DNA from 2 places in the Promicromonospora sp. Marseille-Q5078 genome. Region 2 is predicted to be linked to the other one. Evidence: riboswitches for the same ligand, from Rfam matches in the RefSeq annotation. Region 2 holds a riboswitch; the other holds the start of a gene.
What was found. Region 2 has a riboswitch for S-adenosylmethionine ahead of ACQFYA_RS03285 (aminotransferase class V-fold PLP-dependent enzyme). Riboswitches for the same ligand answer to the same signal wherever they lie in the genome.
Positions count from the first base shown of each region.

Region 1: another riboswitch for S-adenosylmethionine. It lies ahead of ACQFYA_RS00915 (methylenetetrahydrofolate reductase); the one in region 2 lies ahead of ACQFYA_RS03285 (aminotransferase class V-fold PLP-dependent enzyme).

Region 1 is NZ_JBNPQG010000001.1:192,165-206,871, reverse strand. Features, by position in the region: gene ACQFYA_RS00935 (hypothetical protein) at 1-118, shown strand, start outside; gene ACQFYA_RS00930 (hypothetical protein) at 181-567, shown strand; gene ACQFYA_RS00925 (YxzC family protein) at 600-857, shown strand; gene ACQFYA_RS00920 (NADP-dependent oxidoreductase) at 1,147-2,046, shown strand; SAM riboswitch class I at 2,127-2,233, shown strand; gene ACQFYA_RS00915 (methylenetetrahydrofolate reductase) at 2,239-3,261, shown strand; gene metE (5-methyltetrahydropteroyltriglutamate--homocysteine S-methyltransferase) at 3,287-5,683, shown strand; gene ACQFYA_RS00905 (FBP domain-containing protein) at 5,984-6,487, shown strand; gene ACQFYA_RS00900 (SRPBCC domain-containing protein) at 6,510-6,986, opposite strand; gene ACQFYA_RS00895 (ArsR/SmtB family transcription factor) at 7,003-7,347, shown strand; gene ACQFYA_RS00890 (GOLPH3/VPS74 family protein) at 7,359-8,063, opposite strand; gene ACQFYA_RS00885 (aldehyde dehydrogenase (NADP(+))) at 8,075-9,580, opposite strand; gene ACQFYA_RS00880 (proline racemase family protein) at 9,589-10,590, opposite strand; gene ACQFYA_RS00875 (dihydrodipicolinate synthase family protein) at 10,652-11,569, opposite strand; gene ACQFYA_RS00870 (FAD/NAD(P)-dependent oxidoreductase) at 11,658-13,103, opposite strand; gene ACQFYA_RS00865 ((2Fe-2S)-binding protein) at 13,100-13,411, opposite strand; gene ACQFYA_RS00860 (NAD(P)/FAD-dependent oxidoreductase) at 13,408-14,628, opposite strand; gene ACQFYA_RS00855 (GntR family transcriptional regulator) at 14,701-14,707, opposite strand, start outside.
Region 2 is NZ_JBNPQG010000001.1:701,161-715,867, forward strand. Features, by position in the region: gene ACQFYA_RS03270 (O-succinylhomoserine sulfhydrylase) at 1-760, opposite strand, end outside; gene ACQFYA_RS03275 (rhodanese-like domain-containing protein) at 814-1,287, opposite strand; gene ACQFYA_RS03280 (hypothetical protein) at 1,560-1,736, shown strand; SAM riboswitch class IV at 2,100-2,216, shown strand; gene ACQFYA_RS03285 (aminotransferase class V-fold PLP-dependent enzyme) at 2,251-3,690, shown strand; gene ACQFYA_RS03290 (CsbD family protein) at 3,776-3,949, opposite strand; gene ACQFYA_RS03295 (amidase) at 4,048-5,523, opposite strand; gene ACQFYA_RS03300 (LacI family DNA-binding transcriptional regulator) at 5,670-6,761, shown strand; gene ACQFYA_RS03305 (ABC transporter substrate-binding protein) at 6,859-8,151, shown strand; gene ACQFYA_RS03310 (carbohydrate ABC transporter permease) at 8,211-9,143, shown strand; gene ACQFYA_RS03315 (carbohydrate ABC transporter permease) at 9,140-10,060, shown strand; gene ACQFYA_RS03320 (hydroxyacid dehydrogenase) at 10,057-11,061, shown strand; gene ACQFYA_RS03325 (NHL repeat-containing protein) at 11,119-13,143, shown strand; gene ACQFYA_RS03330 (GNAT family N-acetyltransferase) at 13,245-13,832, shown strand; gene ACQFYA_RS03335 (peptide MFS transporter) at 13,965-14,707, shown strand, end outside.

The sequences.
Region 1 (14,707 bases), 510 kb from region 2:
CACGATCGATCCAGCTCCCGGGGTCTATCCCGGATGCGTTGCTGTCGTCGAGATCTTCGACAGCAGCACATACCGTGTCGGGTGGGACGCCGAAGCGGCAGCCGGCATCGAGGGCTGAGGTCACACGGCTGCGCCACGTCGCCACCCCGACGAGGTCATCGACTTCTTGAGGAGCAACCCGTGAAGGGCGCATTCATCGTGTCCACCGACGACGACCTGTACGCGCAGGTCGAGCGCGCCTTGGTCGAACGGGGCGGACGGGCGACGGCGGATCGAGTCGTGCAGGTCGCTGACGACGACGGTGTGCTGTTCACCGTGTTCGGGGACCTCGAGGACGGGTTCGTCGACGATCTCGCTGCCGGTGCCGACGAGACGCGGGGTGAGTTCACCGACGTCCCCGAGCTGTCGCCGTCCGCCACGTGCTGGGCGGAGTGCAGCTCCGCAGAGGCCTTCGTCACGTGGCTCACGGTCGTCGCCGACGCCCGTGCCGGGGCGACCTGGGTGCTGGACGGCGACGGGGTGCTCTGGACCTCCCCGGCCCTCGACCCCGCCGGGCTCCGCCTCTGACGCCGCAGGAACTTCACGGGAGCGTTCTGAGCATGGAATCCACTGACCGATCCACCGTCGACTCCACGCTGAGCGCGCTGGCCAACGGCTCGCTCGCCCCGGACCAGGCGGCCGACTGGGCCATGACCACCCTGCGCGAGACGGACGACGACGAGGACGTCGACGACGCCGTGATGGATGCCCTCGACAGGCTCTCCGGTGCGGACCTTCTGTCGGGTCCCGGGACGTATCTGCACGGGACGGCGGACTTCCGGACCTGGCTCAGCGAGTTCCGCGCCGCGGCGTCCTGACCTGCGCACGCTCGTCTCGGACGCCATCCCTCCTGGTACCTGCGCTCACGACCTCGTGGCGACCGGTCACCGCAAACCCGCCGAGGCCACGATCGATCCAGCTCCTGGGGTCTACCCGGATGCGTTGCTGTCGTCGAGATCTTCGACAGCAGCACCTACCGTGTCGGGTGGGACGCCGAGGCGGCACCCGGCGTCGAGGGCTGAGGTCACACGGCTGAGCCACGTCGCCACCATGGACGACGCGATCGCCCGAGGCGGTCACGTCGACATCCCACCCGAGGAGGATGACGTGCTCGCGATCGTGTTCGAGACGTTCGGCGGCCCGGAGGTGCTGCACCCGGCCGAGGTGCCCGCGCCCGAACCAGGTCCGCGGCAGGTGCGCGTCCGCGTGGAGGCGGCCGCCGTCAACGGTTGGGACACGACGCTCCGCGCGGCGCCTGTCCCGGGCATGCGCCCGCCCGCGTTCCCGGTCGTGCCGGGGCTGGAGGTCGCGGGGGTCGTCGACGCGCTCGGCGCGGAGGTGACGGGCGTGGCGCCGGGCGACCGCGTGGTGGGCTTCACCGGCCACGGGTACGCCGAGCTCGCGCTCACCACCGTCTTCGCCCGCGTCCCGGAGGGCCTGGCCTCGACCGACGCCGTCACGCTCCCCGTCGCGGCGGAGGCCGCGCAGCGCGCGCTGCGCCGGCTCGGCGTCGCCGCGGGAGACACGCTGCTCGTGCACGGGGCGTCGGGGTCGGTCGGCGAGCTGGCGACCCAGCTCGCGGTGCGCCGCGGCGCGCGGGTGATCGGGACGGCCTCGGCGCGGAACCAGGACCGGGTCGCCGCGCTCGGCGCGACCCCCACGACGTATGGCGCGGGCCTGGTCGAGCGCGTGCGCGCGCTGGCCCCCGACGGGGTGGACGCCGTCCTCGACACCACCGGCGCGGGCGTGCTGCCCGACTCGATCGCGCTGCGCGGCGGCACCGACCGGATCCTCACCATCGCGGACGACGACGCGGACGAGCTCGGCGTGGAGTTCAGCTCGCGGTCCGAGCGGGACGCCGGCGAGCTCGCCGACGCGGTCGCGGCGATGGCCCGCGGCGACCTCACGACCACCGTCGCCGCGGTGTTCCCGCTGGCCGACGCACCGCGCGCGCATGCCCTCGTCGAGACGGGACACCCCGGCGGCAAGGTTGTCCTGGTGCCCTGAGCAGGGCGTTCGCCCCGGGCGTGTCTCAGCAGGCGGTCGCATCCTCGCCCGCATGGCGGATGGTGCGTACGATCGAGGTCCAGCCATCCAGAGCGGCCGAGAGTCCTGGCTCGTCGACGCCGCAGCAACCCGTTCTCCGACGGAAGCCTCCCGAGGACGAAGGTGCTCACGCCAGGATCGATGGAGTGACGCATGGTCGCAGAGGCATCTCTTCCGCCCACCCCGGCGCAGCCGGCACGCCCGACGGTCTCGTTCGAGCTGATGCCGCCGCGCCGGCCCGACGCCGCGCCCAAGTTCTGGGAGACGGCGCGCCGCCTGGTCGCGACGCACCCGGACTTCGTGTCCGTCACGTACGGCGCCGGCGGGGGTGACCGGGCGACCGCACGCCAGGTCGTGGCCGGGCTGCTCGAGGGCACGCCCGTCCTGCCGGTGGCCCACCTGACCTGCGTGGGCGCGTCCCGCGAGGACGTGTCCGCCGTCATCGACGACTTCCTCACCGCCGGCACGCGGGCCTTCCTCGCGCTGCGCGGCGACCCGCCCAAGGACCAGCCGGACTGGCGGCCCGCCGCGGACGGCGTCGAGTCGTCGATCGAGCTCGTGCACCTGCTGCGCGAGGTCGAGGCGCGACGCTGCGCGCACGACGCGAGCACCGCCCTGCGCGGGGCCGCGCGCCCGATGACGATCGCCGTCGCGACGTTCGTCGACGGCAACGTGCAGGCGGGCACCACCCGGTCGCAGGAGGTCCGGCGCCTCCTGGAGAAGCAGCAGGCGGGGGCGAGCTTCGCCATCACGCAGCTGTTCTACGAGGCCGACTCCTACACCGACTTCGTCACCGAGGCCCGCGCGGCCGGGGTGACGATCCCGATCCTCGCCGGGCAGCTGCCCACGACCGAGCCGCGCCGGCTCCGTCGCGTCGAGGAGCTCACCGGCGTCCGCGCGCCCCGGCACCTGCTGGACGCGCTCGACGCCCTGCCGGACCCGGAGGCCCAGCACGCCTACGGGACGGCGCGCGCCGTGGAGCTCGCCCAGCGCGTGCTCGACGCGGGCGCCCCCGGCATCCACGTGTACACGTTCAACAAGTACCGTCCCGCTCTGGACCTGCTCGAGGGTGTCCACCTCGGCGGACCGGTGTCGTCCGACCAGCCGTCGGACCGCACGGACCTGGCCAGAAGGCCGTGGGTACCGAGCATCCCGACCCAGGCTCCCGCTGTCTGACCGGAGCCCGACCTCTGGAGTGCTCATGTCCACCACCCCCACCCCCGCGTTCCGCGGCGGCACGATCCTCGGCTACCCGCGCATCGGCCGGCGCCGCGAGCTCAAGAAGGCCGTCGAGTCGTTCTGGGCCGGGCGCACCGACGCCGTCGACCTCGAGGTCACGGCCGGCGCGCTGCGCCGGGAGACCGCCCGCCGCCTCACGTCCCTGGGCCTGGACCCCGACGACGGGTCCGTGCCCGGCGCGTTCTCCTACTACGACCAGGTGCTCGACGTCGTCGCGCTGCTGGGCGCCGTCCCGGAGCGGTTCCGCGACCTGCTCGACGACGAGGACGGCTCGCTCGAGCTCGACGGCTACTTCACCGTGGCCCGCGGCCGCGGCGAGGACGCGCCGCTCGAGATGACCAAGTGGTTCGACACGAACTACCACTACCTGGTCCCCGAGATCAGCGAGACGACGCCGGTCTCGTTCGCCGACCATCGCGTCGTGCGCGAGTACGCCGAGGCCAAGGAGGCCGGCGTCACGACGCGCCCCGTGCTCGTCGGCCCGGTGACGTTCCTCGCGCTGTCGAAGGCGGCCTCCGAGGCGGGCGACGGCTTCCGGCCGCTCGACCGGCTCGACGACGTCGTCGCCGCGTACGCCGACCTGCTGCGCGCGCTGGCCGCCGTCGGCGCGCCGTGGGTGCAGCTCGACGAGCCCGCCCTCGTGTCCGACTCGGTCGACGTCCCCGTCGAGGTGCTGGACGCGGCGGTCGAGCGGGCCTACCGCGCCCTCGCGACCGAGCTCGCGGTCGGCACGGACGACGTCGAGGGCGAGCGCCCGCGCCTCCTCGTCACCGCGCCGTACGGCGACCTGCGCGCCGGCTCCACCGACCGGCTCGCCCTGCTCGCGGGCACCGACGTCGACGCGATCGCGATCGACCTGGTCAAGGGCGCGGCACCCGTCGGCCCGGTGCCGGGCCTGGAGAGCACGACCCTCGTCGCGGGCGTCGTGGACGGCCACGGCGTGTGGCGCGCCGACCTCGCGGCGCGGCTCGACGCGCTCGACGGCCTCGCCGCGTCGGGCGCGGGGTCGCTCGCCGTCGGGACGTCGACGTCGCTGCTGCACGTGCCGCACGACGTCGAGGACGAGACCTGGGAGGGCGCGGCCGCCGAGCGCGCCGGCCGCACGCCCGGCCTGCGCCGCTGGCTCGCGTTCGCCGACCAGAAGGTGCGCGAGGTCGCGACCCTCGCCCGCGGGCTGGCCGACGGCCGCGACGCCGTGGCGGCCGAGCTGGCCGAGGCCTCCGACGCGCTGGCGGACCGTGCGGCGGCGCCGGGCGTCGTCGTGCCGACGGTGCGCGAGCGCCTCGCCGGCCTCGACGACGCGGACTTCTCCCGCGGTGCCCACGACGAGCGCGTCACCGCCCAGCGGGCGCGGCTCGCCCTGCCCCCGCTGCCGACCACGACGATCGGCTCGTTCCCGCAGACCCCGGAGATCCGCACGGCGCGCGCCGCGTGGGCGAAGGGCGAGCTGGACGACGCCGCGTACACGACGGCGATGCGGGCCGAGGTGGAGCGGGTCGTGCGCCTCCAGGAGGACCTCGGCCTCGACGTCCTCGTGCACGGCGAGCCGGAGCGCAACGACATGGTCCAGTACTTCGCGGAGCTGCTCGACGGCTTCGCGACCACCGACCTGGGCTGGGTGCAGTCGTACGGGTCGCGGTGCGTGCGCCCGCCGATCCTGTGGGGCGACGTCAGCCGCCCGGAGGCGATGACGGTGCCGTGGGCGGCGTACGCCCAGTCGCTCACCCCGGCGCCGGTGAAGGGCATGCTCACCGGACCGGTGACGATCCTCGCGTGGTCGTTCGTGCGCGACGACCAGCCCCTCGCCGACACCGCGAACCAGGTGGCCCTCGCCCTGCGGGACGAGGTGGCCGACCTCGAGGCCGCCGGGATCGCCGTCGTGCAGGTGGACGAGCCCGCGCTGCGCGAGCTGCTCCCGCTGCGCCGCGCCGACCAGGAGGCGTACCTGCGCTGGTCGGTCGGGTCGTTCCGGCTGGCCACGGCCGGCGCGGCCCCGGCCACGCAGGTGCACACGCACCTGTGCTACTCGGAGTTCGGCGAGGTCGTCGGCGCCATCGACGGCCTCGACGCCGACGTGACGTCGCTCGAGGCCGCCCGCTCGCGCATGGAGATCGTGCCCGAGCTGTCCGACGCCGGGTACTCCCGCGGCATCGGGCCGGGCGTCTACGACATCCACTCCCCCCGCGTGCCCTCCGCCGAGGAGGTCACCGAGCTGCTGCAGCTCGCGGTGAAGTCGATCGACCCGGCGCTGGTGTGGGTCAACCCCGACTGCGGGCTCAAGACCCGCCGCTACGCGGAGGTCGAGCCGGCGCTGGCGCACCTGGTCGCCGCCGCCCGCGAGGTGCGCGCCACCCTCTGACCGGCGCCGTCGCCCGGGTGACGAATTTCTCGTCGACCCGGGCGACGGTCCCGTGCCACCATGGACGGGCCGGTCGTGCCCCGGAGGCACGAGCGGACCAAGACCTTTCAGGTGAGTTCACGAGCGAGGAGCGAGCGATGCCGGGCGTCGCAGGGAGCGGGGTGGGCCACCAGGCCTGCTCGGGCAGTCGCGCCTGCCCCGTCGTCGTCCCCCGCTGATCCGTTCAGGCTGATCGGTTCAGCAGCAGGGCGACGCGGGGCTTCACCCTGCCCACCGTCACGCTGACCGAAAGCCGTCCTCATGAACCCCCTCACCGAGCAGCAGCTCCACGCCTCCCTCGTCAACGCGACCCGCAGCGAGCGGCAGCGGATGATCGTCCCCGACCTCGCCGAGCTCGACTGGGACCGCCTCGACTACCTGGGCTGGCGCGACCGCAAGCAGCCGCTGTCCGCCTACGTCGTCACCTGGATCGACGACGAGCCCGTCGGCGTCCTCCTGCGTGCCGCCGAGCGCACCGGCCCGCGCCGCGCCGCCATGTGCGCGTGGTGCGAGGACGTCGTCGAGACCCGCGACGTGCAGCTCTTCGTCGCGAAGCGCGGCGGCGCCGCCGGCCGCAAGGGCGACACCGTCGGCACGCTGGTCTGCAGCGACTTCCGGTGCTCGCGCAACGCGCGGCGCCGCCCCACCCTCGCCGAGGCGGGGCGGGACGACCCGGAGGTCCGCGCCGCCATCGTCGAGCGGCGCGTGGACAGCCTGCGCGAGCGCACCCGCCGGTTCCTCGACGAGGTGCGCCGCACCGCCTGACCCGTCCCGACGACGCGCAGCCCTACCGGTAGAACCCCTCGCGCAGGTTGATGCCGTGCTCGACCCACGCCTTGAGGGCGGCGAGCATGCCCGTCCAGCCCTCGCAGTTGCCGAAGGCGTTCTTCGCGCCGCCGGGCGTGACGGCCCACGACGACTCGGTGATGGTGACGAGCGTGCGGGCGTCGTCGTCGACGGGCTCGAACTCGAACGTGGTGGTGGTCGTGGCGGAGCCGTCCGCGGCGTCCGCGCCCTCCCAGCGGATGACGATGCGGCGGGGCGGGTCGGCCTCGACGACGGTCACCGGGAACCGGCCGGGAAAGTCGGCGAAGTCCCAGGACACGTCGGCCCCGGGCTCGAGGCGCCCGCGGGCGCCGCCGGTCGTGAAGTAGCGGGAGAGCTGTGCGGGGTCGGCGACGGCCTCGTAGACGTCGCGGCACGGGCGCGAGACGCGTCCCGACACCGTGAAGGAGAGCTCGGAGAGTGCCTGCTTCTCGTTCATGTTGTATTTTTATCACATGAACTCGGAGGCGACCAGGGACACGGACGACGCGGCGCCCGAGGACGACCTCGTGTTCAAGGCGCTGGCCGCGCCGGTGCGCCGGCGCATGCTCGACGCGCTCAAGGAGTCCCCCCGCACCACCGGCGAGCTGTGCGCGCTGTTCCCCGGGCTTGACCGCACCACCGTGCTGCAGCACCTGCGGGTGCTCGAGCGCGCGGAGCTCGTCACCGGCCGCAAGGTCGGGCGGGAGCGGCACCTCGCGCTCGCCCCGCTGCCGATCAAGCGCCTCCACGACCGGTGGATCGGCGACTACGCCCGCGCCGCCGTCGACCTGCTGGGGCGGCTCGACGACGAGGCGTGACCGGCGCCCGGTCAGGTGGCCGCCGGCAGCAGGAGCGCCGCGGAGCTCACGACCGCCACGACGGCGGCGGCGACCGCACCCACCGCCTCGCGGGTCGGGGCCCCCTCCCACCACGTGGCCGCCAGCTCGCGCATGCGGCCCTCGGCCTCGCGCCGACGGTCGCGCGGGACCCGAGGCTGCAGCCAGGCGGCCCCCTCCGCGAGGGTGACCAGCGCGGCGGTGCGGTCCGACGGCGGTGCGCCGTCGAGGAGCACCCCGTGGACGCGACGGCGCAGCGCGGCCACGGCCGGGCCCCCCACCGTGCGCCACCGCGTGCTGCGCAGCAGCCCCCACACCGCCCGGTCCTCGCGCCGCAGCAGGCCCCGGGCCACCAGCCCGTCCAGCAGCGGCCGCTCGACCCGTCGCGCCAGCAGGTCGACCAGCTCCACGGGGCGCCGGGGCGCCGCGCCGGCGAGGTCGAGGACGCGGTCCAGCTCGACCCGCCCGGTCGGGGACCGGTCCAGCACGACGACGGTCCCGTCGGCGGCGGGCGCCGCGCCGCCCGGGGGCAGCGTGACGCGCCCGGCAAGCACCAGCTCGGCCAGCAGCGCGCCGGCGAGTCGGTAGGGGGCGTCGTCGAACAGGGACGGCGCGGAGCGCAGGTCGTCGTGGGCCAGCAGCAGGAGCTCTTCGGCGATGAGCACGGGTCGGTCCTCCCGGGTCGAGCGGCTGGTCACGGCCTCGCTGCCTACCAGTGCGCAGACTCTCCCACACCCGACCGCGCCTGCGGCACCCCCCACGGGTTACCGTCCTGCAACGGCGCGGGCAGCGCGTCCTGCGGGGCGTCCTGGAACGTGATGCCGCGCAGGAACCGGCCGATCGCGGCGGTGCCGACCGACGTCCCGTCGCTGGTCGTGGCGGGCCACGGCCCCCCGTGCTGCATCGCCGGGGTGACGGCGACGCCGGTCGGCCAGCCGTCCACGAGCACCCGGCCCGCGTGCCGGCCCAGGGCGCCCAGCAGGCCCGCCAGCTCGGCCGTCTCCTCGGCGCTGCGGTGCACGGTCGCGGTGAGCTCGCCGCGGAACAGCTCGCCGACGACGGCGCCGAGGTCGGTGCCCTCCGGGTACGTGACGAGCACGGCGAACGGCCCGAAGACCTCCTCGAGCAGCGGGTCGCGGTGCGCGCGCAGGGTCGCCAGGTCCGTGGCGACCAGCGTCGGCGTGGCGCGCGCGGTGCCGCCGTCGTCGGTCGTGACGGCGCCCGCGGCCAGGACGGTCACGCCGTCGGTGCCGAGGACGGCCGAGCGGCGCTCCGCGTAGCCGGCGGCGACGCGCGGGTTGAGCAGCGGGTGCTCGGGGACGCCGGCGGCCGCCTCGGCCACGACGTCGTCCAGCCCGTGGCCCTCGGGCACCAGCAGGAAGCCGGGCTTGGTGCACAGCTGGCCGGCCGAGCCGCTCACCGACCCGACCCAGCCGCGCGCGATGTCGTCCCCGCGCTCGGCGAGGGCGGCGGGGGTGACCAGCACGGGGTTGAGCGACCCGAGCTCGCCGTAGAACGGGATCGGGTCGGGGCGCGCGGCGGCGGCGTCGGCGAGCAGGCGTCCCACCCGCGTCGACCCCGTGAACGCGGCCGCCCGGACCGCGGGGTGCTCCAGGAGGGCGCGGCCCGCCTCGTCGCCCTCGACCAGGGCGAACGTGCCCTCGGGCAGCCCGGCACCGGTCAGAGCGCCGGCCACGAGGGCCGCGACCCGCCGCGACAGGCCGAGGTGGCCCGGGTGCGCCTTGACGATCACCGGGCATCCGGCGGCGAGGGCCGCCACGGTGTCGCCGCCCGCGACGGAGAACGCGAACGGGAAGTTGCTCGCCGCGAAGTTGAGCACCGGGCCGACGGGCCACAGCGTGCGGCGCAGGTCGGGGCGGGGCCCGAGCACGAAGTCCGGGTCGGCGGCGTCGAGCCGCACGTCGAGGTAGCCGCCGTCCTCGATCGTGCGCGCGAACAGGCGGAGCTGCACGCGGGTGCGCTTCAGCTCGCCGCGGAGGCGGGCGTCGGCCAGGTGCGTCTCGGCCGCGGCGAGCTCCACGAGCTCGTCGGCGTGCGCGCCGAGGGTGTCGGCGACGGCGCGCAGCGCGGCGGCCCGGGTCGCGGGCGGCAGCGCCGCGAGGCGGGGCGCGGCCGCCCGCGCGGCGCGCGCGACCGCCTCGAGGTCGGCCGGTCCCGCGGCGCGGTCGGTGGGCGTGGTGTCGGTGGTGGTCATGCGGTCCCTCAGAACTCGAAGCCGGTGGGGAACGGGTCGCTCGGGTCGAGCAGGTAGGTGCCCAGGCCGGTGACCCAGGCACGGCCCGTGACGGTGGGCAGCACGGCGGGGATCCCGGCGACGTCGGTCTCCCCGACGATCCGGCCCACGAAGCGCGACCCGATGAAGGACTCGTTGACGAAGTCCGTGTCGAGGCCCAGCTCGCCGCGCTGCCACAGCTCTGCCATCCGGGCGGACGTGCCGGTGCCGCAGGGCGACCGGTCGAACCAGCCCGGGTGGATGGCCATCGCGTGCCGGGAGTGCTCCGCGGTGGAGCCCGGGGCGATGAACTCCACGTGGTGGCAGTGGTCCACGCCCGCGATGGCGGGGTGCGACGGCGGCGCGGTGGCGTTGATCGCGTCCATGATCGCGAGCCCCGCGGCGAGGATGTCCTGCTGCCGGGCGCGGTCGAACGGCAGCTTCACGTCGTCGAGGTCGACGAGCGCGTAGAAGTTGCCGCCGAACGCGAGCGAGTACGGCACGGTGCCGAGCCCGGGCACGTCGACCGTGTCGTCGAGCCGCACCACGAAGCTCGGGACGTTCTCGATCGTCACGGACTCGGCGTGCCCGTCGCGCACCTCGACCTGGGCGACGACCACCCCGGCCGGGGTGTCCAGCCGGATGGTGGTCGTCGGCTCGGTCACGGCGACCATGCCCGTCTCCACCAGCACCGTCGCGACGCCGATCGTGCCGTGCCCGCACATCGGCAGGCAGCCGGAGACCTCGATGTACACGACGCCCCAGTCGCAGTCGTCGCGCGTGGAGGGCTGCAGGATGGCGCCGCTCATCGCGGCGTGCCCCCGCGGTTCGTTCACGAGCAGCTTCCGCACGTCGTCGAGGTGCTCGATGAAGTACAGCCGCTTGTCGTTCATCGTGGCGCCGGGGATGACCCCCACGCCGGACGTGACGACCCGGGTGGGCATGCCCTCGGTGTGCGAGTCGACGGCGGTGAAGGTCCGGGACGATCGCATGGTCGGCCTCCTCGGTGGGGCTCGGTGGGACGGGCTCGGTGGCGGACGGACGTGTTGTACCTCAGCGGTTGGCGATGTACGCGAGGGCCTTCTCGGTGTCGCGGCGCACGGTGGCCTCCTGCTCGGCGGAGAGCGGGCCGCGCGGCGGGCGGGTCTCGATGCCGAACGGGCGCCCCGCGATCTGCGTGGACAGCTTGATGGCCTGGACGAACTCGGTGCGCGAGTCCCAGCGGAACATGGCCACCACGTTCTCGTACAGGTCCCGCGCCTCGGCGATCTTGCCGGCCCGCGTGAGGTCGTACAGCTCGACGGCGACCTCGGGGATCGCGTTCGGGTACCCGGCGAACCAGCCGGTGGCGCCCATGACGAGGGACTCGAAGAGCAGGTCGTCGGCGCCGGCGATCACGTCGATGTCCGTGGCCTCGCGCAGCTCGGTGATGCGCCGCACGTCGCCGGAGAACTCCTTGACCGCCACGACGTTCTCGAGCTGCGCGAGCTCGGCGACGATGTCCGGCGTGAGGTCGACCTTGGTGTCGAACGGGTTGTTGTAGGCCATGATCGGCAGGCCCACCTCGTTGACACGGGTGTAGTGCTCGACGACCTCGCGCCGGTTGGCGCGGTAGATCGTGGGCGGCAGCAGGAGCACGGCGTCGGCGCCGTCCTCGGCGGCGAGCTCGGCCCAGTGCTGGGCCTGGTGCCAGCCCACGCCGTGCACGCCCGCGATCACGATGCCGCGGCCGGCGACGGCCTCGACGGCGGTCTGCACGACCTTGCGGCGCTCGTCGTCGGTGAGTGACGAGTACTCGCCGAGCGAGCCGTTCGGCCCGACGCCGCGGCAGCCCGCGTTCATCAGGTGGTCCACGTGGGCGGCGTAGCCCTCGTAGTCCACGGCGAGGCCGGCGGGCGCGGCCGCGTCGGCGACGAAGGGGAGCGTCGTGGCGACGACGACGCCGCCCAGGTCGACGGTCTGGGAACTCATGAGGTGTCCTCTCGGTTCGCGCGTCACGGGCTCGGGACGCGAGGGGTCGGTGTCCGGTGGTGGTCGGGTCAGTTCGGGTCAGGTCGGGTCAGGTCGGGTCGTCCGGCAGCGCGGCGAGGTCGCCGAGGCGGACCGGCACGACGAGGGGTCTCCGGTCGGGGACGGCGGGCGCCGCCTCGGGGCCGGTGCCGGTGCTGGTGGAGGCGGGCGCGGCCGCGCCGACGAGCTCCGCGACCGTGCGGCCGCAGACCCGTGCCTGGCACGGCCCGAGGCCGGCGCGGCTGGTGAGCCGCACGGAACGCAGGTCGGTCGAGCCCGTCGCGCACGCGGCGGCGCGCAGCGTCCCGGCGTCGACCTCCTCGCAGCGGCAGACGAGGGTGTCGTCGCGCAGCCAGGAGGTCCAGCCCCCGCGGATGCCGTGCGCGGCCTCGAGCCGGCGCGTGAAGTCGGCGGACCGGGCGCGGCGGCGCACCGCCCGGGCGAGGCCCGCGTCGCCGGGCGGGCCGGCCGCCGCGCGGTGCCCGGCCACCCAGCCCTCGGCCAGCGCGGCCTCCGCCCCGCCGATGCCCGTGAGCTCGCCCGCGGCCCAGACGCCCGGGACGCTGCTGCGCTGCTCGTCGTCGACGACGACGAACCGGTCGGGCGAGATCGCGCAGCCGGCGGCGACCGCGAGCTCGAGCCGCGGCGTGAAGCCGTGGGAGACGGCCACGGCGTCGGCCGCGATCGTGCGCTCGGTGCCCGGCAGCGGCGACCAGCGCGCGTCGACCCGCGCGACGGTCACCTCCTCGACCCGGCCGTCCCCGCGGGCGGCGACCACCGCCTCGCCGAGGCGGTAGGCGACGCGGTGCCGCGCGAGCGTCCCCGCGTACCCGCCGAGCTCGCCCAGCTTGTGCGTGGCGCCGAGCAGCCCGGCCGGTCGGGAACCCCAGCCCCGGGCCAGCGCCGCCGGGGTCGCGGCCTCGTGCACGGACAGCACGCGCGCGCCGGTGTGCAGCAGCGACGTCGCGACGGGCAGCAGGAACGGGCCCGCCCCCGCCACGACGACGCGGTCGCCCACGGCCACGCGCTCGCCCTTCGCGAGCGCCTGGGCCGCGCCGGCCGTCGTGACACCGGGCAGCTGCCAGCCGGGGAACGGCAGCGTGCGGTCGTGCGCGCCCGTGGCCAGCACCAGCGCGTCGGGCGTGAGGGTCAGGTGCTCGCGGCCGCCGGCGTCCGCGGGCCCGAGCAGCACGCGCAGCCGGACGCCGTCGTCGAGCCGCTCGAGCGCCCACACCTGGGCCGAGGTCAGCACCGTGACCCGCGGGTGCCCGACGACGACGTCGCGCAGCGCGGTGAACGTGCCCCAGCCGTGGTGGTACCGGTGCTCGTCGGCGGCCGTGCTGCCGCGCGGGAGCGCGCGGTGCCGCCAGAACTGGCCGCCCACCTGGTCCGACGCGTCGAGCAGGGTCACCTCGGCACCGGCGCGCGCCGCGGCGCGGGCGGCGGACAGGCCCGTGGGCCCCGCCCCGACGACGACCACCGTGCGGGGGCTCACGAGACCGCCCCGGCGTCCGACGCCGCGGCCGGCAGCGGGTCGTGCTGCGTCTGGACCACGTCCCCGTCGGCCGCGCGGCGGAGGCAGGCCCGCACGTCGCGGGCGCCGTTGACGGTGACGAGGCAGTCGAAGCACACGCCGATGCCGCAGAACACGCCGCGCGGCGCGGAGCCGGCGCTGGTCGTGCGCCACGAGCGCCGGCGGGCGGCCAGCAGCATCCCCGCGATCGTCTGGCCCTCCGTGCCGGCGAACGGCTCGCCGTCGAGGGTGATGGTCAGCGGGCGCGAGCCGGCGCCGTGCGCGGTCATGGGGCCTCCCCGGTGGTGTCGGACGGCATGGGCTCGGACAGGTCGGCGGCGCCGGCGTCGAGCACCGCCGGCCGGTCGACGCGGAACGGCACGGGATCCACCGCCGCCTCCGCGCCGGTGAACAGGTCGGCGAGGAGCTCGCCGCTCACGGGTCCCAGACCGATGCCGGCGCCCTCGTGCCCGGACGCGACCCAGAGGCCGGGCGTCCGGGGGTCGGGGCCGACGATCGGCAGGTGGTCGGGGACGTACGGGCGGAAGCCCAGGTAGCTGCGCATGACGCTCGCGTCGGCGAGGAACGGGAACAGGCGGATCGCGCGGGCGGCCATCTCGCGCAGCACGACCGCGCGCAGCCGTTCGTCGAAGCCGACCTGCTCGCGGCTGGACCCGATCAGCACCGTGCCGGCGGCGGTCGACTCGACGACGCTCGACGTCTGCAGCGCCGCGTCCCCCGACTGGGTGGCGCCCACGTAGTCGCCGTCGTAGACCTTGTGCCGTACGACGTGCGGCATCCGGGTGGTCACCAGGACCATCCCACGGCGCGGGCGCACGGGCAGCGCGACGCCGAGCCGGGTGGCGACGACACCCGACCACGGACCCGCGGCGAGCACCACGGCCCCGGCGGGGACGTCGCCGTCCGAGGTGCGCACCCCGACGAGCCGCTCGCCGTCGCGCAGCGCGCCCACGACCTCGACGCCGGTGCGCACCCGCGCCCCCGCGCGCCGGGCGGAGGCGAGCAGCGCCTCCGCGGCGGCGACCGGCTGCACCTGCGCGTCCTCCGGGTACCAGACGGCGGCGGTGAGGCCCGGGTTCAGCGCGGGCTCGAGCTCGAGCGCCTGCGCGACGTCGACCTCCCGCGCGTCCACCCCGGCGCCGCGCTGCCGGGCGGCGAAGTCCCGCAGCGGCCCCGCGCCCTCGGGCGTGGTCGCCGCGACGAGGCCGCCCTTGGGGTCGTACTCGAGGTCGGGGAACCGGGGGCCGAGCTCGTCGGCGAGCTCCGCGACGAGCGACGGCCAGCGCCGGGCCGCGTGCTGCGCGAGCACGAGCTCGGGGCCGGGCTCCTTGTCCGAGACGAGCAGGTTGCCCTCGCCGTGGGCGGTCGTGCCGGACGCGGCTCCCCGCCGGTCGAGCACCGTCACCGCGAGCCCCCGGCGAGCGAGCGCCCGGGCGCACGCGGCGCCCACGATCCCCGCTCCCACGACCACGACGTCGGCGGTCATGCGGCTCCCTTCGATAATATGTCACATACCAGGAACGGGTACGGGTCCGGCCACGCCGCCGGCCCTGCCCGGTCAGTCG
Region 2 (14,707 bases):
ACGCCGAGAGCGACGGGCCCGTGTTGCGGATGAACGTCTGCACGGGCCCCTCGAGGAACTCGCGGGTGCCGAGGATCGCCCCGCCGAGCACCCGCCCCTGGCCGTCGATGTGCTTGGTGGCCGAGTACACGACGACGTCGGCGCCGAGCTCGAGGGGCTTCTGGAGGATCGGCGTCGCGAAGACGTTGTCGACGACGACCACGGCCCCGGCCGCGTGGCCGAGCTCCGCGACGCGCCGCACGTCGACGAGGTCCTGCATGGGGTTCGACGGCGACTCGAAGAAGACGACGTCGGCCGGGGTGGCCAGGGCGTCCTCCCACTGGGAGGTGACGTGGCCGTCCACGTAGTCGACCTGCACGCCCCACTTGGCGAGGATCTCCTCGTAGATGACGTTCGTGGAGCCGAACAGGGCGCGCGCGCTGACGATGCGCGAGCCGCTGGACACCAGGGCCGCGAGCGTCGTGAAGACGGCCGACATGCCGGACGCCGTCGCGTAGCAGGCCTCGGCGCCCTCGAGCAGGCGCAGGCGCTCCTCGAACGTGTGCACCGTCGGGTTGCCGTACCGCGAGTACACGAAGCGCGACAGGTCGCCGGAGAACGAGGCCTCGGCGTCGGCGGCGGTGTCGTAGACGTAGCCCTGTGTGAGGAACAGCGCCTCCGAGGTCTCCTGGAAGTCCGTGCGCCGGTGGCCGCCGCGCACGGCGAGCGTCGCGGGGCGCGCGGTCGCGGGCAGCGGGCCCCGGCCCGACCCGCCGTGCACGACGTCGTCGGCGGCCGGCCCGGTGGGGATGTCCTGGTTCGGGTGCGCGCCGCTCACGCGCGGGACTCCGTGGTCACGCCCTCGGCGGAGTACTCGCCCCAGGGGAGCCCGCGGACCTTCCAGCCCTCGCGGTCGCGGGCGCCGTCGAAGCCGGGGCCACCCTCGAAGCCTTCGAGCACGTTGTACGCCGGGCCGAGGCCGGACGACGTGGCGAGGCGGGCCGCGCCGATCGACCGCTGGCCGGAGCGGCACAGGAAGACGATCGGACGCTCGGCGGTCACGCCCGCGGCGGCGAGCTCGGCGAGGAAGCCGGCGTTCGGGCGCCCGCCCGCCTTGACCCACTCGACGAAGACGGGGCGCTTGCCTGCCTGCGCGGTGTCGGGCACGCCGACGGCACGCCACTCGCCCTCGGTGCGCACGTCCACGAGGACGGACTCGGGGTCGCCAGCCAGCAGGTCCCAGGCCTGCTGCGGCGTGAGGTCCCCGGCGTAGCCCTCGGCGGGGCGGGGTTCGATCTGGGTGCTCATCGCAGTCCTCCCATCGGTCGTGGCGGTAGCACCCTCGTCCGTGCCGCGCCGCCGCCACGAGGGCGGCGACCGGCCCGCGGGTTGCTGCGGCGTCGACGTGCCACGTCACTCGGCCGCTCGGGATGGTCGTGGCGATCGTACGCCCGCCGTCCGCGTGCTGGTCACCCCGTCTCGCGCAGCGAACGAGGGCGTCCTCCCGGGCGGCCACCCGCGGCCGAGGGTAAAGTCTCCGCCAAGTAATCGGCACGGGTTCACGACGACGGAGGTCGACCATGGCGCTTCTCGACACCCTCAGGCGCTGGTTCCGGCGGGAGCGCCAGGAGCCGCTGGAGCGCCCCCGCGACCTGCCGCCGCCCCGTGAGGGCGGACGCCCCCACGAGGCCCCGTACGCCCAGGGCGCGGACAACGCGCTCGGCTGGCGCGACGGCGGCGGGGCCAGCGGCTTCTGACCTCGGCGGGCCCGTCGTCTGTTCGCACCTCGTCCGGTCGCCGAGGAGTGCGAGCGGCGCACCGGCCGCGGATCATGGGGAGCGAACCTCGACGGTCGGGAGGTCGCCATGTCGTTCTTCACGAGGATCCGAGGATGGTTCCGACGGCGCCGCGACCGGAGGCCGCAGGAGCCGCACCGGTACCTGCCGCCCGAGGAGCGTCCCATCGACCCGCGCTACCACCCTGGGCAGTACCCGCTGCAATGACCGCAGGAACGGTCGGGCGCTCCGTGCGAGCGCCCTTCGGGGGCGCGCCGTCCCACATGTCAAGAGGGCGCGGCTCGCCGCTTGACACCGCCGGACCTCCTCCGGACGATGGTCACAGGTCAAGAGCGCCAGCGACAAGCCCCGGCTCGCTGGCCGGCAACCCTCCTCTCGCGGCGGGGTGCCCCGGGTGACGACCTGGCCCCGCGCCGTCCGGCGCGCGGGCAAGCGCGGGGAGGCACCTCCCCGGCACGACCGAGGAGGACCACGCATGACCACGCTCACCACCGCGCCCGCCCCGGCGCCTCTCGCCGCCCCGGTGCACGACGTCGCGCCCGTGCTGCCCGTCGTCGGCGGCGACACGCTCGTACCACTGGTCGACGGCCGCCAGGTGCCGTACGCCAACCTCGACGTCGCGGCCTCGGCCCCCGCCCTGCAGGCCGTGGCCGACCGCGTCACGCGCGTGCTGCCGCTGTACGCCAGCGTGCACCGCGGCGCCGGCTACCTCTCGCAGGTCTCGACCGCCCTGTACGAGACGGCCCGCCGCACCATCGGGTCGTTCGTCGGGGCCCGGGACGACGACCTGACGATCGTCACCCGGAACACCACCGACTCGCTCAACCTGCTCGCGGGCTGCGTGCCCGCCGACCCGGTGACGGGCGAGCCGGGCCGCGTGCTCGTGCTCGACATCGAGCACCACGCCAACCTGCTGCCCTGGCAGCGCGTCACCGACGCGACGGTGGTGACGGGCGGCCCGTCCGTCTCCGCGACGCTGGCGGAGATCGAGGGCGAGCTGGCCGCCGGGGTCGCCCACGGCCGCCCCTACGCGCTCCTCGCACTGACCGGCGCGTCCAACGTCACGGGCGAGGCGCTGCCCGTGGCGGACGTCGTCGCCGCGGCGCACGGCGCGGGCGCGCGGGTCGTGCTCGACGGCGCGCAGCTGGTGCCGCACCGCCGCTTCTCCCTGGCCGAGACCGGCGTCGACTACGTCGCGTTCTCCGGCCACAAGACGTACGCGCCGTTCGGCGCCGGCGCGCTGGTCGGCCGCCGCGACTGGCTCGACGTCGGCACGCCGTACCTCGCGGGCGGCGGCGCCGTGCGCCGCGTGCGCACGACGCGCACCGAGTGGCACGAGGGGCCGGCGCGGCACGAGGCCGGGTCGCCCAACGTCATCGGCGCGGTGGCGCTCGCGGCCGCGTGCGACGAGCTCGCCGCCCTCGACCCGCAGGTCGCCGGCGAGCACGAGGACGCGCTGCGGCGCCGGCTCGTGGACGGCCTCGGCGCGCTGGACCGGGTGGAGGTCGTGCACGTCTGGGACGACGCCGTCGACCCGGTGGGCGTCGTGACCTTCACCGTCTCCGGCTACGACCCGGGCCTGGTCGCCGCGTACCTGTCGGCCGAGCACGGGATCGGCGTGCGCGACGGGCGGTTCTGCGCGCACCCGCTGCTCGGGCGCCTCGGGTTCGACGCCGGCGCCGTGCGCGCGTCGGTGGGCCTCGGCACCGCGGGCGAGGAGGTCGAGCGGCTCGTCGCCGCCGTCCGGTCGCTGGTCGACGAGGGGCCGCAGGCGCGCTACGACGTGGTGGACGGCCTGTGGGTCGTCGTCGACGACCCGCGCCCGGTGCCCGCCGGCTCGGGGCTGGAGGGCCTGCTCGCCACGGCCGCGCTGGGCGCCGACGAGGCCTTCGGCTGCCTGCCCGACGACCTCTGACGCCGCGGCCCTCGCGGCCCGGACACAGGCCCGGACAAGACGACGGGGCGCCACCGTGCGGTGGCGCCCCGTCGTCGTGAGCGGGTTACTTCTTGAATGCGTCCTTGGCGTCGTCCCCCGCCTGCTTGAGGTTCGCGCTGGCCTGCTGGGCCTTGCCCTCGGCCTCTTTCTTCTCGTCGTCGGTGAGCTTGCCCGTAGCCTCTTTGACCTTGCCCTCGCCCTCTTCCGCGAGGTGCTTGGCCTTGTCTCCCAGTCCCATCGGGGCTCCTTCCGTCGTCGAACGACCTCGAGAACCGACGGTAGGCGCCGGGGCGCGGTCTCGCACCTGGGCGTCCCGGCCGGCGGGCCTGCGCCCGCTCACCAGACCGGCGGGTGCCGGTCCGCCCAGCGCAGCCGGTCCTCGAGCTGCGCGGCGAGCGCGAGCAGCGTCGCCTCCCCGCCGGGGCGGCCGATCAGCTGGACCCCCATGGGGAGGCCGTCGTCGGTCGGTCGGGTCGGCACCGTGATCGCGGGCAGACCGGCCACGTTGAGCATCGACGTCCACGGCGTGTACTGGCACTGCTGCTCGAAGTTGCGCTCCGGGTCCTCGGGGTCGAACCAGCCGAGCGGCCTCGGCGTCATCGCCAGGGCCGGGGTCACGACGGCGTCGAACCGCGACACCTGCGCCACGAGCCGGCGCTCGAACCCGGTGAGCGCCCGCAGGGCCTGCGCGAGCTCGCGCGCGGGCACCTGCCGGCCACGGCCGATCAACCAGCGGGTGAGCGGCTCGAGCCGGTCGAGGCGTGCGGGGTCGTCGAGGGGCACCGCCGACGCGCCGGCCATCCACAGGGTGCGGAACGCGGGGCCGTAGGCCGGGTCCGGCTCGAGGGCGAGGTCCTCGAGCTCGTGCCCGAGCCCGGCGAGCTCGCGGACCCCGGCGTCGAGGGCGGCGCGTGCGGCGTCGGACGTCGTGATCGCGTAGAAGTCGTCCCACGCGGAGTCGGTCGTGACGGCCACCCGGAACCGGCCCCGCACGTCCTCGCCGCCGCTGCCGGCCACCTCCCCGCGACGGGCCGCGGCCAGGTAGTCCCCGGCGCGGTTTGACGGCGCGCGCAGCGTCAGGGGGTGCGCCACCCGGCCGTCGGGCGTCCATGTGAGCATGCCCTCGAGCAGCAGCGCGGTGTCCTCGGTCGTGCGCGCGAGCGGGCCGTTCACCACCAGCCCGCCCAGGGACTCCTGTCCCGAGCCCGCCGGGACGAGGCCCCGGCTGGGCTTGAGTCCCACCACCCCGCAGGCGGCCGCCGGGATGCGCACCGACCCGCCGCCGTCCGACCCGGGCGCGCACGGCAGCAGGCCGGCCGCGACGGCCACGGCCGCGCCGCCGCTCGACCCGCCGGCGCCCAGCCCCGGGTCCCACGGGTTGCGCGCGACGGGCCCCGCGAGCGGCTCGGTGTACGCGGGGAAGCCGAGCTCGGGAGCCGTCGTGCGGCCGAGGCTCACAACGCCGGCCGCGTCGAGCACCTCGACGATCTCGTCGCTCACGGGCGGCACGACGGCGTCGTCCCCGGCGAAGGCGCGCGAGCCGAGGCCGGCCGGCACGCCCGCCCGCATCCACAGGTCCTTGTCGGCGCCGGGGAGCCCCCACAGGGGCGCCCGGCCCTGCGCGCCGTCGCGCTCGAGGCCCGCCGCACGCTCGCGGGCGGCCTCCGGGGTGACCGAGACGAACGCACCCAGCGCCGGGTTGGCGCGCTCGATGCGGGCCAGGAAGTGCTCGGCCACCTCGGTGGGGGTGAGCTCGCCCGACCGCAGGAGGTCGCGGAGGCGGACGGCGGTCAGCTCGTGCAGGGCGTCCATGCTCCGCACGGTACCCACCTCCGCCGGTGACCGTGGCACGCCGGCGGCCTCGCTGCGGGCGCGGTGGGCCGCGGACGCCCTACCGCGCGCTGTGGTTGACTGTGCGATATTCGGAAACGCACAGAACCACACATGCGGAGGTCGTCATGGTCGCTGCCGCCCGGCACGACGCCATCCTGCGGGAGCTCGAGCTGCGGGGCTCGCTCCGGATCGCCGCGCTGTCGCCGCGGCTGCGCGTGTCCGAGATGACCCTGCGGCGCGACCTGGCCGAGCTGGAGTCCCGCGGCCTGCTCGTGCGGGTGCACGGCGGGGCGGTCTCGAGCGCCGTGGCCCGGCAGCAGGAGCGGGCGACCGACCGGGCCGGCCGCCGGCAGGAGCGTCCGGTCGCCACGATCGGCATGATCGCGCCCTCGGCGAGCTACTACTACCCGCAGGTGATCCGGGGGGCGAGCGACGCGGCCCGGGAGCTGAACTGCCGGCTCGTCCTCGGCACGACGAACTACTCCGAGCGCGAGGAGCTGCGCCAGGCCGAGCGCATGATCGCCGGCGGGGTCGACGCGCTCATGATCACGCCGCGCGGCAGCCTGGTGGAGGGCTCGGACCTGCATGCGCTGCTGACCGGGGCGACGATCCCGGTCGTGGTCGTCGAGCGGGGCGTCGACGAGCGTGGCGCGGGACGGCTCGAGTGGGTGCGCAGCGACCACGCCTACGGCGCCGAGCTCGCGGTCCGCCACCTCGCCGGGCTCGGGCACCGTCGCATCGCCCTCGCCGCGCGCGAGACGCCGACCACCGAGCCGCTCGGCGAGGGGTACGAGAGCACGATGACGCGCCTGGGCCTGCAGGAGCACGCGCTCCAGCGGGTGCTGCCCGCGCCGGGGGTCGGCGAGGACGTGACGATCGAGGAGATCGAGCGGTTCCTCGACGTCTGCGTGGAGCGGGAGGTGACCGCGGCGCTGGTGCTGGGCGACGTGGACTCGATGGCGCTCGCGGACCTCGCGACGGAGCGCGGCATCCGGATCCCGGAGGACTTCGCGCTCGTCGCCTACGACGACGAGTTCTCGGCCCTCGCGGCCGTGCCGCTCACCGCGGTGGCCCCGCCCAAGCACGACCTCGGGTATGCCGCGCTGCGCCTGTGCGTCGACCATCTCCGGCAGGCGGAGCGGGCCAGCCGTGCAGTCGTGCGGATGATGCTGCTGCCGACCCTCGTCGAGCGGGAGTCCACCCGAACTGCCCCGTAGATGTGCGGTGATGTTCGAATGTCTCCTTCTGCTTGTGTGGTGAGGCCCGGCTCGGGTTCAGTGGCGACAGCTCGCTTCACGTTCAAAGGAGAATCCCATGAGCCTGCGTCGCGCTCCGCTCACCGCGGCCGCCTTCCTCGCCGCCGGCGCCCTGCTGGCCGGCTGCACGTCCGGCTCCGCGGCCACGCCCGCGGCCTCCGAGCCCACCGGTGAGGTCACCTTCTGGTCGTCGCTGAGCGGCATGGCCGACGTCGCCGCCGCGTTCAACGAGAGCCAGGACGACATCACCGTCGACTTCGAGGAGATCCCGAACGGAGCCAACGGCGGCTACACCAAGCTCTCCGCGGCGATCGACTCGGGGACCGGCCCCGACGTAGTCGGCGTCGAGTACTACCGGCTCCCCGGCTTCGCCGCCTCCGGTCAGGTCGTCCCCGTCGACGACCTGGTCCCCGCGGCGACGCTGGACGAGTACTCCGACCAGGTGCGCGGCCTCGTCACCTTCGGCGACGAGACCTACGGCATGCCCTACGACGCGCCGCCGCTGGTCATGTGGTACCGCCAGGACGTCCTCGACGCCGCGGGCGTCGACGTCCCGACGACGTGGGACGAGTTCGAGGCCGCGGCGCGTGCCGTGCGCAAGGCGGACCCCGACGCCTACCTCACGAGCTTCTTCACGAACGAGCCCCCGCTCGCGCCGCTGGCGTGGCAGGCGGGCGCGAGCTGGTTCGGCGTGGACGGCGACCACTGGAAGGTCTCGATCGACGACGAGGCCAGCACGAAGGTCGCCGACTACTGGCAGAAGCTCGTCGACGAGGACCTCGTCAAGGAGCAGGTCGGGTTCAGCGACGAGTGGAACGCGGACCTCAACGAGGGCGTCGTGAACGGCTGGGTGGGCGGCTCCTGGAGCGCGTCGGGCCTGATGACCCGCACCGAGGCTGCGGGGCAGAAGGGCAAGTGGGTCGCGGCGGTGCCGCCGTCCTGGGACGGGAAGCCGTCCGGCGCCCTCAGCGGCGGCACGAGCTTCGCCGTCACGAAGAACTCCGAGAACCCGGCCGCGGCCGCGGCGTTCCTCGAGTTCCTCACCACCGACCCGGCCGCCGTCGAGGCGCGCGGCGACGTCGGCACGGCCTACCTCGCCTACCCCGGCCTGAACGAGGTCGCCGAGAAGGTGGCGCCCACGGGCTACTTCGGGAACGACATCTATCAGGTCTTCGACGAGGCGTCCGCGCAGGTCGCGCCCGGCTGGGCCTGGGGCCCGGACTACGACATCACCAACACGGCGCTGGTCGACGCGGTGACCGGCGCGCCGACGCTCGGGGCCGCGCTCGAGAAGACGCAGGGCGCGACCGTCGACGGGCTCGAGCAGCTCGGGCTCGACGTCACCGAGTAGGCCGGCCGGTGCCGGCGCGGCGCGGCCGCGCCGGCACCCACTCATCGAAAGGCACCACCATGACCGTGCGCGTCGACGACCCGCCGCAGCGCCTGCGACGCCGGCCGACCCGGGGCACCGGGGGCCGCACCGCCGCACTCTTCCTGACCCCGTTCTTCCTGGTCTTCCTCGTGGCCATGATCGCGCCCGTGATCTACGCGATCGGCCTGAGCCTGTTCGCCGAGCGGCGCAGCGGGCTCGGGTTCGGCGGCGCCGAGAAGGTCTTCGTCGGGCTCGGCAACTACGCCGACGTCCTCGCGAGCGAGACGTTCGTCGCCGGCTTCGGGCGGCTCGCGCTCTACTGCGTGCTCTACGTCCCGACGCTGCTGTGCGTCGCCCTCGCGCTCGCGCTCCTGCTCGACGCGGCCGTGGCGAAGGCGCGACGGCTGTTCCAGGTCCTGCTGTTCCTGCCGCACGCCGTCCCGGGCGTCATCGCGGCCCTGATCTGGGCCTACCTCTACACGCCCGGCGTGAGCCCGATCGTCTCCGCGCTCGCGTCCGGAGGGATCCAGGTCGACTTCCTGTCGGTGCACATGGTGCTGCCGTCGATGGTGAACGTCGCCGTGTGGGAGTGGGCGGGCTACAACGTCATCATCCTGTTCACGGCCCTGCAGGCCGTGCCGCGCGAGGTGCTCGAGGCGGCGCGTGTCGACGGGGCCGGGGAGATCCGCGCCGCCCTCGCGATCAAGGCGCCCCTCATCGGGCCCGCGCTCGGGGTCGCGCTGCTGTTCACGATCATCGGGTCCCTGCAGCTCTTCACCGAGCCCAAGATCCTCTCCACCGCGACGACCGCGGTCACGAGCACCTGGGTCCCGAACATGTGGGCCTACGACGCGGCGTTCAACCGCAACAACCTTCCCCAGGCGGCGGCCGCGTCGATCATCCTCGCGCTCCTCGCCGGCGCCCTGTCCTGGGTGGTCAGCCACCTCACCTCGAAGGGAAGCACGCGATGAGTGCGACCGTCGCGGCGCCGCCGCGCATCCACGCCGACCCCGCCGTCGCCCGGCCGTCCGGCCGCCACCAGGTCCGCCGGCCGCGGCGCCGCGTCGGTGCGACCCTCGGCACGAACGGGATCCTGGTCGTGGGCGCGGCCTACATGGTGCTGCCGCTGCTCTGGCTCGTCTTCGCCACCACCAAGGACGCGTCGACGCTCTACGGCGCGAGCGTCTTCACCCCCGGCGGGTCGTTCGTCGCGAACCTCCAGCGGCTGCTCGCCGAGGACGGCGGGATCTTCCTCCGCTGGCTCGGCAACAGCATCGTGTACGCGGGCGCGGGCGCCCTGGTGGCCGCCTTCATCTCCCTCCTGGCGGGGTACGCCTTCGACAAGCTCGCGTTCCGCGGCAAGGGCTTCCTCTACAGCACGGTGCTGGTCGGGGTGCTCATCCCGAACACCGCCACCGTGATCCCGCTCTATCTGCTCGCCGCGTCGGTCGGCCTGACGAACACGATGTGGGCGGTGCTGATCCCCGCGTTCTGCAACCCGTTCAGCGTGTACCTGGCGCGCGTGTTCAGCTCCGGCTACCTGCCGGACGCGGTGCTCGAGGCCGCGCGGGTCGACGGCGCGGGGCCCGTGCGCAGCTTCCTGAGCGTCGGGCTGCCGATGCTCGTGCCGGGGTTCGTGACGATCGCGCTGTTCCAGTTCGTCGCGATCTGGAACAACTTCATGCTGCCGCTGATCATGCTGCAGGACCGCAGCCTCTTCCCGACGAGCGTGGGCATCTTCCTCTGGCAGAGCCAGGTGCAGCAGAACCCGGAGTACTCGCCGCTCGTGATCGCCGGGTCGTTCCTGTCGATCGTGCCGCTGGTGGTCGCCTTCGTGCTGCTGCAGCGCTTCTGGCGGGCCGGCCTGGCGGCGGGGAGCGTCAAGTGAGCGCGCGGGTCGCGGTCGCGTTCGCGATGGCCCCCGAGGCGCGCGAGCGGGTCTTCCCCCCGGCGCGGACCGCGCAGTTCGAGGAGGTCGCCGACGTCCGCGGGTTCCTCACCGAGCTCGAGTCCCCCGAGGCGCGCCGGGTGCTGGCCGACGTGGAGGTGCTCGTCACGGGCTGGGGCGCCCCGTTCGTCGACGCGGCCGTGCTCGACGCCGCGCCCCGGATGCGGGCCGTGCTGCACGCCGCCGGCACCGTGAAGCCCTACGTCGCGGACGAGGTGCTGCGCCGGGGCGTCCGGGTCAGCTCCGCGGCCGAGGCGAACGCCGTGCCGGTCGCCGAGTACACGGTCGCGATGATCGTCCTCGCCAACAAGAAGGTGCTGCCGATCGCTGCCCGCTACCAGGCGTCCCGGCGGGAGTTCGACGTCGAGCGGGCCTTCCCGGGCCTGGGGAACTTCGGCCAGCGGGTCGGCATCGTGGGCGCGTCGAAGATCGGGCGCAAGGTCGTCGAGCTGCTGCGGCCGTACGAGCTCGAGGTCGTCGCCTACGACCCCTACCTGACGGACGCGGACGCGGCCGCGCTCGGCGTCGCGCGGCTCGGGCTCGACGAGCTGCTGTCCACGTCGGACGTCGTCTCGGTGCACGCCCCGTCCCTGCCCTCGACGCGGCACCTGATCGACGCGCGGGGCATCGGGCTGATGCGTGCCGGGTCCACCCTCGTGAACACCGCGCGCGGCGAGATCGTGGAACAGGAGGCACTGACGGCGAGGGTCGTGGCCGGGGACCTGTTCGCGATCCTCGACGTCACCACCCCGTGGGTGCTCGACCACGACCACCCCTTGTACGCCCACGACCACGCGCTGCTGACCCCGCACATCGCCGGGTCGCTCGGCGTCGAGCTCGGGCGGCTCGCGGCCGTCGTCCTCGAGGAGCTGCAGCGCCTCGTGCACGGGCGCCCGCTCGTGCACGAGATCCAGGCCGACCAGATGGCGATCACGGCCTGACCCTCGGACCCGTCGTCCGGGGGCCCGCATCATCCGCTGACGAACGAAGGAGTTCAGATGACCACGCACCCCACGCCCTCCCGACGGGTGGTCCTCCAGGCCGGCGGCGTCGGCGTCCTGGCCGCGGTCGCGACGGCCGTCGCGGGGAGCCCCGCCGGCGCGCTCGGGCTCTCCGCGGCGCGCCCCGCCGGGCCGACGGTCGTCGACCTCGGCCCCGCCGTGGAGCAGTTCGCGCTGATGAGCGCCGAGCTGGTCGGCGACACGGTGTACATCGGCACGCGCAACGTCGAGCCGGCGGGGGTGGTCGCGTTCCACGTGCCGACGCGCACCGTGACGGCGACGACGACGGTGGCGACCGGGTACGCCATCCAGGCGCTGGCCGGGGACCCGACGGGGCGGTACCTGTACTTCGGGATGCTCAAGAAGACCGACGGCCCCGAGGCGAATCTCTACCGCTGGGACCTGACGGCACCCGACGGCCCCGCGGAGGAGCTCGGCCGGATCGGCGACCGCGACGTGCGGGCCGTGGCGGTGGCTCCCGACGGCACCGTGTTCGCCGTCGGCGGCGGGAGCCCCACCCCGCCGGAGCTGTGGCAGTACGACCCCGCGACGCGCGAGGTGACCTCCCTCGGCGTCCCCGACGCGGCCTCCACGCTCGCGCGGGCGGTCGCCGCGACCGACGAGACCGTCTACGTCGGTGCCGGCACCACCTTCGGCGGTGGCGGCGGCACGAGCCGCGCGTCTCTCGTGGCGTACGACCGTGTGTCCGGGACGTTCGGCCAGATCGCGCCCGACGAGCTGACCGTCGACCCGAGCATCCGCGACCTGGCCGTCGTCGGCGACCGGCTCGTCGCCTCGACCGCCGCGTCGACCGCCAGCTCGAAGGTCGCGCTGATCGACCTGTCGGACCCGGCGTCGGCCACGGTCACGACCTCGATCGGGAAGACGGCGAAGAACTTCGCGGCCGACGGCGACGTCCTCTACTTCGCCAACGAGACCGGCATCCTCGTCCGCGCGGCGGACGGCGCGATCGAGCAGCTCGACCTCGGCACCCTGGAGCTCGGGGAGATCTGGGGCGTGGACCTGCGGGACGGCAGGCTCCACGTCACGTCGGCCTTCGGCTTCGTGGCGGAGATCGACCTGGCGACCCGGGAGTGGACGGCGACCGACCTCGCGGAGGCCGGCGCGCCGGTCTCCGCGCAGACGTGCATGGGCATCGCCGCCGGCGCGGGCTACGTGTACGTCGGCGGCAACGGCGTGATCGCCCGGCACTCCGTCGCGACCGGCGAGGTCGTGAACTTCCGCGTGCCGGGGGAGGCGAAGGACGCCGACGTCGTCGACGGCGTGCTGTACACGGGCCAGTACAACTCCCAGGGGATCTGGTCCTACGACCCCCGCGGCGGCGACGGCCCGGCGCAGGTCGCCACCTTCTCGTCGGAGCAGAACCGCCCGCTCGACACGGCGTGGGACGACGTCAACCGGCTGCTGCTGGTCGGCGTGCAGTCGGACACCGAGGGCGGCGGGTCGCTCTGGACGTACGACCCTCGCACGGGCGGGTCGTCGATCGTGACGAACCCGATCGACGACATCCAGCTGGTGCGGGCTGTGGCGACCGCGGACGGCGTCGCCTACCTCGGCGGCGACAACGCCCAGAAGACGGGCCCGCGCGGCACCGTCGTCGCGTGGGACCCGGTGGCGGGTATCGAGCACTGGCGGGTCGAGACGGGGCAGCCCAAGGGCATCGCCGCCCTGGCCGTGCAGGGCCGCCACCTGTATGCGCTCACCATCGGCGGCACGCTCGTCGTCGTGGACCGCGCCCGGCGCACGGTGGTCCACACGGCGAGCCACAAGCCGCTCGTCCCGGGGTTCGCGGCGATGGTCGCCAACCGGGGCGTCGTGTACGCCGTCTCCGACACCACCCTGTTCCGGTTCGACCCGCGGTCGTTCGCGGCGACGGTCGTGATGGCGGAGACCGCCGGCGGCTGGTACAGCGGGTCGCACCTCAACGTGGACGAGGACGGCCGGATCTACACCCTGCGCGGCCGGAACCTGGTGCGGGTCGACGACCACCCGCGTCGCTGACGGCACGCACGTCCGCCGCCGTCGGCCGCGCCGACCATGCACTTCTGCCCGGAATGCGGCGCGAGAACGAGCGCAGGTGCATGGTCGGCGAGGATGGGCGCGTGACCCACGACCTCGTCCTCGCCGGCCACGGCGTGCGCCTGGAGCCCCTCGGCCCGCAGCACGCCGCGGCGCTGTTCCCCCTCGTCGACGCCGACCTGTGGTTCGGCATGACCTCGCCCGCCCCCGCCTCGGTCGCCGACCTCGAGGGGTGGATCGACGCCGGCGTCGCCACGCCCGGCACGATGGCGTTCGCCGTCGTGGGCGACGACGGCACGGGCGGCGAGGGAACCGTGCGCGGGTCCACCCGCTTCTACGACCTGGCGCGCGGGCCCGGCCGGGTGGAGATCGGCACGACCTTCTACGGGCGCGACTGGTGGGGCGGCACCACCAACCCGGCGTGCAAGCTGCTCCTGCTGCGGCACGCGTTCGAGGAGTGGGGGCTGCGCCGCGTCGCGCTGCGCGCCGACTCCCGGAACGCCCGGTCGTGCGCGGCCATCCAGCGGCTCGGGGCGACGCCCGAGGGCGTGCTGCGCAAGCACCGCGTCGCCGCCGACGGGACGGTGGGTGACACCGCGTACTTCTCGATCGTCGACGACGAGTGGCCGGGCGTGCGCGACGGTCTGGAGCGCCGGCTCGCGGCGGACTGATGGCTCGACGGGTCCCGCGGGCCGGGCGGTGAGACCCTGGCTGGAGGACGACAGGTAGGTCGACGCCCGGCCAGGGCCGGGCGCGGCGTGGCGGCTCGCCGCCACGACCTGTCCTCGAGCACTGGAGAGCCTGTGACCACCGAGGACGCCGCCGCCGTCGGACCGACACCGGAGCGCGAGCAGCACGACGACCGGTCGTTCTTCGGCCACCCGCGCGGCCTGGCCACGCTGTTCAGCCTCGAGGTCTGGGAGCGGTTCTCGTTCCTCGGGATGCAGGCCATCCTCGTCCTGTACTTCACCGCGTCGGTCGCCGACGACGGGCTCGCGATGGAGCCCGGCAACGCGGCATCGATCGCGGCCGGCTACGGCACGATGGTCTACCTGGTGTCCGTGGGCGGCGGCTGGATCGCGGACCGCGTGCTCGGCTCCTACCGGAGCGTGCTGTGGGGCGGCATCCTCATCGCCGCGGGCCACTACACGATGGCGATCCCGGTGGAGGTCTCCACCTGGGTCGGCCTGGTGCTCATCAGCCTCGGCACGGGTCTGCTCAAGCCCAACGTGTCGACGCTCGTCGGCAAGCTCTACTCGACGGACGACGAGCGGCGCGACGCCGGGTTCGCGCTCTACTACATGGGCATCAACGTGGGCGCCTTCTTCGGGCCGCTCGTCACCGGGTGGCTGGGCGCGGAGGTCGGCTGGCACTGGGGCTTCTCCGCCGCCGCGATCGGCATGACGGCGGGGCTGATCCAGTACGTCGTGGGCCGGCGCGGCATCCCGGGCTACGGCCGCGGGGCGGAGGCGGCGCTGCCGCCCGACGCCGCGCGCCGCACGCGCTGGATCCTCGGCGGCTCGGCGGCCGCCGTGGTCGTGATCCT